Regions from separate parts of the Streptomyces yongxingensis genome, predicted to be linked through region 2. Evidence: predicted binding sites of a transcription regulator. Region 2 holds the regulator's gene; each other region holds the start of a gene.

Region 1 (2,263 bases), 2.7 Mb from region 2:
CGGTGACCGCCTACGCGGAGGGTTCGCTGGCGCACGGGTCCGGCTTCCTCGCCGTCTACCTCGCCTCGCTCATCATGGGCAACGCACGGCTGCCGCACTGGCCGGCGACGCGCGGCTTCGCCGAGGGGCTGGGCTGGCTCGCCCAGATCGGGATGTTCGTCCTGCTGGGGCTGCTGGTCACCCCGCACGAACTGGGCGACGACATCCTGCCCGCCCTCGCGGTGGGGCTGGTGCTGACCGTGGTGGCCCGTCCGGTGTCGGTCCTGCTCAGCACGGCGCCGTTCCGGCTGCCCTGGCGGGAGAAGGCGCTGCTGTCCTGGGCGGGGCTGCGCGGGGCGGTGCCGATCGTGCTGGCGACCATCCCGATGGTCAGCGATGTGCCCGACAGCCGCCGGATCTTCAACATCGTCTTCGTGCTGGTGATCGTCTACACCCTGATCCAGGGGCCGACGCTGCCCTGGCTCGCCCCCCGGCTGCGGCTCGAGGAGCCCGAGCCGGCCGACCTCGGCATCGAGTCGGCGCCACTGGAGCGGCTGCGCGGCCATCTGCTGTCGGTGTCGATCCCCCAGTCGTCCAAGATGCACGGCGTCGAGGTCGGCGAGCTGCGGCTGCCCCCGGGGGCCGCGGTCACCCTGGTGGTCCGGGACGAGACCAGCTTCGTACCGCTGCCCTCGACCGTGCTGCGGCGCGGCGACGAGCTGCTGGTGGTGGCCACGGACCCGGTGCGCGACGCGGCGGAGCGGCGGCTGCGGGCGGTGGGCCGGGGCGGCAAGCTGGCGGGCTGGCTGGGCACGGGAGCGGGTTGAGGGGGCCTGCCGGAGGCTGCCTCAGGCGGTGTGTTCGATCACCGTATGTCTCGTCCCAGTGGACTGACGGGCGGGAATACTGCACTATGGAGCGTCGTTAGCACTCATTGAGTGAGAGTGCCAGGAGGAAGAACGTGCCGACCTACCAGTACCAGTGCACCGAGTGCGGCGAGGGCCTCGAGGCGGTGCAGAAGTTCACCGACGACGCGCTCACCGACTGCCCGAACTGCAAGGGACGCCTGAAGAAGGTGTTCTCGGCGGTCGGCATCGTGTTCAAGGGCTCCGGCTTCTACCGGAACGACAGCCGCTCCTCCTCCAGCACCTCGAGCGGCGGCTCCAGCAAGGCGGCGGCGAAGAGCGAGGGCTCCGGCTCGTCGTCCTCTTCATCCTCGGACTCCTCGTCCTCGGACTCGTCGTCCTCGTCCTCCTCCTCGACGTCTTCGTCGTCGGCGTCGACCTCGTCGTCTTCGTCGTCCTCGACGTCGAGCTCGGCCGCCTGATCGGGCCGCCTGGTTCTTCGGCTTCATCGACACCCTGTCACCTCCACCGGGAGGCGGCGGGGTGTCGTTCGCGTGGGCGCGGGTGGCTAGGGTGATCACATGGTCGAGACCAGCAGGCAAGCAGACATAGGGGTCATCGGGGGATCGGGGTTCTACACGTTCCTCGACGACGTGACCGAGATCACCATGGAGACTCCCTATGGGGCGCCGAGCGACTCGCTCGTCCTCGGCGACATCAAGGGACGGCGGGTCGCCTTCCTCCCTCGGCACGGCCGCAAGCACCATCTGCCGCCGCACCGCATCAACTACCGCGCCAACCTCTGGGCCCTGCGTTCGCTCGGCGTACGACAGGTTTTCGGCCCATGCGCGGTCGGCGGGCTGCAGCCGGAGTACGGACCTGGCACGCTGCTCGTCCCGGACCAGCTGGTGGACCGCACGAAGGGGCGTACACAGACCTACTTCGACGGCGAGCAGCTGCCGGACGGCCGGATTCCGAACGTGGTGCACACCACGTTCGCCGACCCGTACTGCCCGGTGGGGCGGAAGGCGGCCGTGGACGCGGCGCGCGGACGCGGCTGGGAGCCGGTGGACGGCGGGACGATGTGCGTGATCGAGGGGCCGCGCTTCTCCACTCGCGCCGAATCGCGCTGGCATGCGGCGCAGGGCTGGTCGGTGGTCGGCATGACGGGCCACCCGGAGGCGGTGCTCGCCCGTGAACTGGGCCTCTGCTACACGTCGTTGACGCTGGTCACCGATCTGGACGCGGGGGTCGAGACCGGCGAGGGCGTCACCCACACCGAAGTGCTGAAGGTCTTCGGGGAGAACGTGGGCCGACTGCGCGAGGTGCTCTTCGACGCGGTGGGCAGGCTGCCGGAGACCTCCGCACGGGACTGCCTGTGCACTCACGCCCACGACGGCTGGGACCTGGGGATCGAACTTCCGTAGGCGCGGCGCGGG
Region 2 (2,263 bases):
GGGGCACGGCCGCGAGGTCATGACCTGGCCCAGGAAGGACCGCGTCACCTGGGAGACCTCACCCCGGCCACGGCACATGTCACAGGTCTGCGCCGAGGTGCCCGGCGCCGCGCCCTCGCCGCTGCACGTCGTGCAGACCACCGCGGTGTCGACCTGGATGTCCTTGGTGGTCCCGAACGCGGCCTCGCTGAGCTCCACGTCCAGGCGGATCATCGCGTCCTGACCGCGCCGGGTCCTGGAGCGCGGACCGCGCTGCGAGGCGGTGCCGAAGAACGCGTCCATGATGTCGGAGAAGTTGCCGAAACCCGCGCCGAAGCCGCCGGCGCCACCGCCGCCCGGCCCGGCATTCGGGTCCCCGCCCAGGTCGTAGACCTGCTTCTTCTGCGGGTCCGACAGGACCTCGTAAGCGGCGTTGATCTCCTTGAACCGCTCCTGGGTCTTCGGATCCGGGTTCACGTCCGGATGCAGCTCGCGGGCGAGCCGCCGGAATGCCTTCTTGATCTGGTCCTGCGAGGCATCACGAGGCACGCCCAGGACTGCGTAGTAGTCCGTCGCCACTTACGACTCCGCCAGGATCTGTCCGACGTAACGTGCCACTGCGCGTACCGCTCCCATCGTTCCGGGGTAGTCCATGCGGGTCGGTCCGACCACGCCGAGTTTGGCGACCGCCTCGTCGCCGGAACCGTAGCCGACCGCGACGACCGAGGTGGCGTTGAGCCCCTCGTGAGCATTCTCATGCCCGATCCGCACGGTCATACCCGAGTCCTTGGCCTCGCCCAGCAGCTTGAGGAGGACGACCTGCTCCTCGAGTGCCTCCAGAACGGGCCGGATCGTCAGGGGGAAATCATGCACGAAACGCGTGAGGTTCGCGGTGCCGCCGATCATCAGCCGCTCCTCGGTCTCCTCCACGAGCGTCTCGAGCAAGGTCGACAGTACGATCGAGACGGTCCCCCGGTCCTCCTGTTCGAAGGACTCCGGAAGATCCTGCACCAATTGCGGCACATCCGCGAAACGCCGCCCCACGACCCGGCTGTTGAGCCGGGCGCGCAGATCGGCGAGCGAATCCTCGGTGACCGGGGTGGGACAGTCGACCATGCGCTGCTCCACCCGACCGGTGTCGGTGATCAGCACCAGCATCACCCGGGCCGGTGCCAGCGGCAGCAGCTCCACATGGCGCACCGTCGACCGGGTCAGCGACGGATACTGCACCACCGCCACCTGCCGGGTCAGCTGCGCCAGCAGCCGGACCGTGCGCCCCACCACATCGTCGAGGTCGACCGCACCGTCCAGGAAGTTCTGAATGGCCCGCCGCTCCGGGGTGGACAGTGGCTTGACTCCGGCCAGCTTGTCCACGAAGAGGCGATAGCCCTTGTCCGTGGGAATCCGCCCGGCGCTCGTATGCGGCTGGGCGATGAAGCCTTCGTCCTCCAGAGCGGCCATGTCGTTACGCACCGTGGCCGGGGAGACCCCCAGCCGGTGCCGCTCGGTGAGCGCCTTGGAGCCGACCGGCTCCTCCGTCCCCACGTAGTCCTGGACAATGGCACGCAGCACCTCGAGTCTGCGTTCGCTGAGCACCCCGCGCACCTCCAGTCCAGCGGTCTCATCAGGTCGTCCGCCTGGCACTCACCGGGCACGAGTGCCAGAACCCCTCCGCCAGTGTACGGCGGGGTGCGGTGGCATGGGCAAGAGCCGCCGCTGGCAGCAACTCTCCCCATCCCCGTTGAGCTAGCGTCGCGGTATGGAGACGTGTTGGGAAGAGGCGGGCTGGGAGCGGCTCGCGCCCGGTGTGGCCCGCCGCCGGATGCCGGAGTGGGACGAGACGGTCGGCGTGGTCGTCGGCCTGACCGACATCCTCGTCGTGGACACCGGCGCGACCCTGCGCGCCGGGGCCGAGCTGCGCTCCGGGATCACCCGGCTGACCGGCCGCCGCCCCACCCGGATCGCGCTCACCCATCCGCACTTCGACCATGTCCTGGGCTCGGCCGCCTTCGCGGGCTGCGAGGTCTACGGGGCCACGGGCCTGGACGAGCTGCTGCGCCGTGAGCGGGAGACGCTGCGCGAGGACGCGATCCGCCACGGGGTGGACCGGGACGCCGCCACCGAGGCGGTGGACCATCTGGCCTCCCCGCACCACCTGGTCTGCGGGGAGCTCAGCCTCGACCTCGGCGGCCGTACGGTGCTGCTCGCCAATGTGGGGCCCGGCCACACCGCCCATGACCTGGCCGTTCTGGTGCCCGGCCGGCCCGAGGTGGTCTTCTGCGGC
Region 3 (2,263 bases), 2.3 Mb from region 2:
GCCTACCGCCGCTGGGGGCTGGACCGGCCGCTGGCGCGGCCCCCGGCCCCGCCCGCCGTCAAGCCCGCGCTCGGGCGGTCCGGCCCGCAGCAGTGGGGACTGCCGCCGACCGTGCGGCGGGTGCCGACCGACCAGCGGGTGGTCTTCGTGACGATCGACGACGGGATCGAGAAGGACCCGCGCTTCGTGGAGCAGGCCCGCGAGCTCGGGCTGCCGTTCACCGGGTTCCTTACCGACAACGTGATCGGGACCCACTACGACTACTTCGACCAGCTGCGCCGGCTCGGCAACCCCATGGAGAACCACACCCTGACCCACCCGAGCCTGGCCGGTATGGCCTACGACGACCAGGTGCGGGAGATCTGCGGCCAGCGCGACAACCTGTGGCACCGCTTCGGTCAACAGCCGGAGCTCTTCCGTCCCCCTTTCGGGGAGTACGACGAGACGACGCTGCGGGCGGCGGCCTTCTGCGGCGTGCGGACGGTGGTGCTGTGGCGCGCCGAGATGGAGACCCACGGTCTGGCCTACCGCTCCGGCGACCATCTCCGGCCGGGGGACATCGTGCTCGCGCACTTCCGGGGGCCGGAGCAGCTCGAGGGTCAGTCGATGACCGACATGATCACGGGGCTGGTGCGGGCGATCCAGGACCAGGGCTTCACGATCGGACGACTGGAGGACTACGTATGAGGGCTCTCCGTGGAACGGCCCCGGTGAGGGCTCTCCGTGGAACGGAGACGGAGTGCCGCACGAAGGTCGCCACCGCGTCGCTTGGCACTCTAGTTGACTGAGTGCTAACCGCGTCATAATGTCGAGGCTGGCACTCGGGACCGATGAGTGCCAGGGATACAGCGACGGGCAGGTCCGGCACCCGCGACGACGGATCCACCTGGTCGCCACCTCAGACAGTTGACCCCGTGAGATCTCCGAAGGGGGAGGTCGGATCGTGACGACCACCAGCTCCAAGGTTGCCATCAAGCCGCTTGAGGACCGCATCGTGGTCCAGCCGCTCGACGCCGAGCAGACCACGGCCTCGGGCCTGGTCATTCCGGACACCGCCAAGGAGAAGCCCCAGGAGGGCGTCGTCCTGGCCGTGGGCCCGGGCCGCTTCGAGGACGGCAAGCGCCTTCCGCTCGACGTCTCCGTCGGTGACGTCGTGCTCTACAGCAAGTACGGCGGCACCGAGGTGAAGTACAGCGGCGAGGAGTACCTCGTCCTCTCGGCTCGCGACGTCCTCGCGATCGTCGAGAAGTAATCACCGAAGTTTTGCCTATGAGCCGTGCCCCGGTGCCCGTGTCAGTTGAAACCGGGGTCGGGGCACGGCTTGTTTGAGAGGACATACGCAACTCATGGCGAAGATCCTGAAGTTCGACGAGGACGCCCGTCGCGCCCTCGAGCGCGGCGTCAACAAGCTCGCGGACACCGTCAAGGTGACCATCGGCCCCCGTGGCCGCAATGTCGTCATCGACAAGAAGTTCGGTGCCCCCACCATCACCAACGACGGTGTCACGATCGCCCGTGAGGTCGAGGTCGAGGACCCGTACGAGAACCTTGGCGCCCAGCTCGTCAAGGAGGTGGCGACCAAGACCAACGACATCGCGGGTGACGGCACCACCACCGCCACCGTTCTGGCCCAGGCCCTGGTCCGCGAGGGCCTGAAGAACGTGGCCGCCGGCGCCTCCCCGGCCGCCCTGAAGAAGGGCATCGACGCGGCGGTCAAGGCCGTCTCGGATGACCTGCTGGCCACCGCCCGCCCGATCGACGAGAAGTCCGACATCGCCGCCGTGGCCGCGCTGTCCGCCCAGGACAAGCAGGTCGGCGAGCTGATCGCCGAGGCGATGGACAAGGTCGGCAAGGACGGTGTCATCACCGTCGAGGAGTCCAACACCTTCGGTCTGGAGCTCGACTTCACCGAGGGCATGGCCTTCGACAAGGGCTACCTCTCGCCGTACATGGTCACCGACCAGGAGCGGATGGAGGCCGTCCTCGAGGACCCGTACATCCTGATCCACCAGGGCAAGATCTCCTCCATCCAGGACCTGCTGCCGCTCCTGGAGAAGATCATCCAGGCCAACGCCAGCAAGCCGCTGCTGATCATCGCCGAGGACGTGGAGGGCGAGGCCCTCTCCACCCTCGTCGTCAACAAGATCCGCGGCACCTTCAACGCCGTCGCGGTGAAGGCCCCGGGCTTCGGTGACCGCCGTAAGGCCATGCTCGGCGACATCGCCACCCTTACGGGCGGCACCGTGATCGCCGAGGAGGTCGG

Evidence for each region. The regulator HrcA, encoded in region 2, represses chaperone genes, less so after heat shock. The targets are predictions, from matches to a motif close to TTNGCACTCNGNNNNNCNGAGTGCNAA.
Region 1: ACZ6TD_RS19700 (FmdB family zinc ribbon protein) is a predicted target of HrcA. The motif match lies at 904-930, and genes of this name have one in related genera.
Region 3: groES (co-chaperone GroES) is a predicted target of HrcA. The motif match lies at 769-795, and genes of this name have one in related genera.

The regions. Positions count from the first base shown of each region.
Region 1 is NZ_CM145717.1:4,666,515-4,668,777, forward strand. Features, by position in the region: gene ACZ6TD_RS19695 (potassium/proton antiporter) at 1-806, shown strand, start outside; gene ACZ6TD_RS19700 (FmdB family zinc ribbon protein) at 941-1,306, shown strand; gene ACZ6TD_RS19705 (S-methyl-5'-thioadenosine phosphorylase) at 1,406-2,251, shown strand.
Region 2 is NZ_CM145717.1:7,330,791-7,333,053, reverse strand. Features, by position in the region: gene dnaJ (molecular chaperone DnaJ) at 1-558, opposite strand, end outside; gene hrcA (heat-inducible transcriptional repressor HrcA) at 559-1,575, opposite strand; gene ACZ6TD_RS31115 (MBL fold metallo-hydrolase) at 1,739-2,263, shown strand, end outside.
Region 3 is NZ_CM145717.1:4,984,308-4,986,570, reverse strand. Features, by position in the region: gene ACZ6TD_RS21060 (polysaccharide deacetylase family protein) at 1-687, shown strand, start outside; gene groES (co-chaperone GroES) at 944-1,252, shown strand; gene groL (chaperonin GroEL) at 1,347-2,263, shown strand, end outside.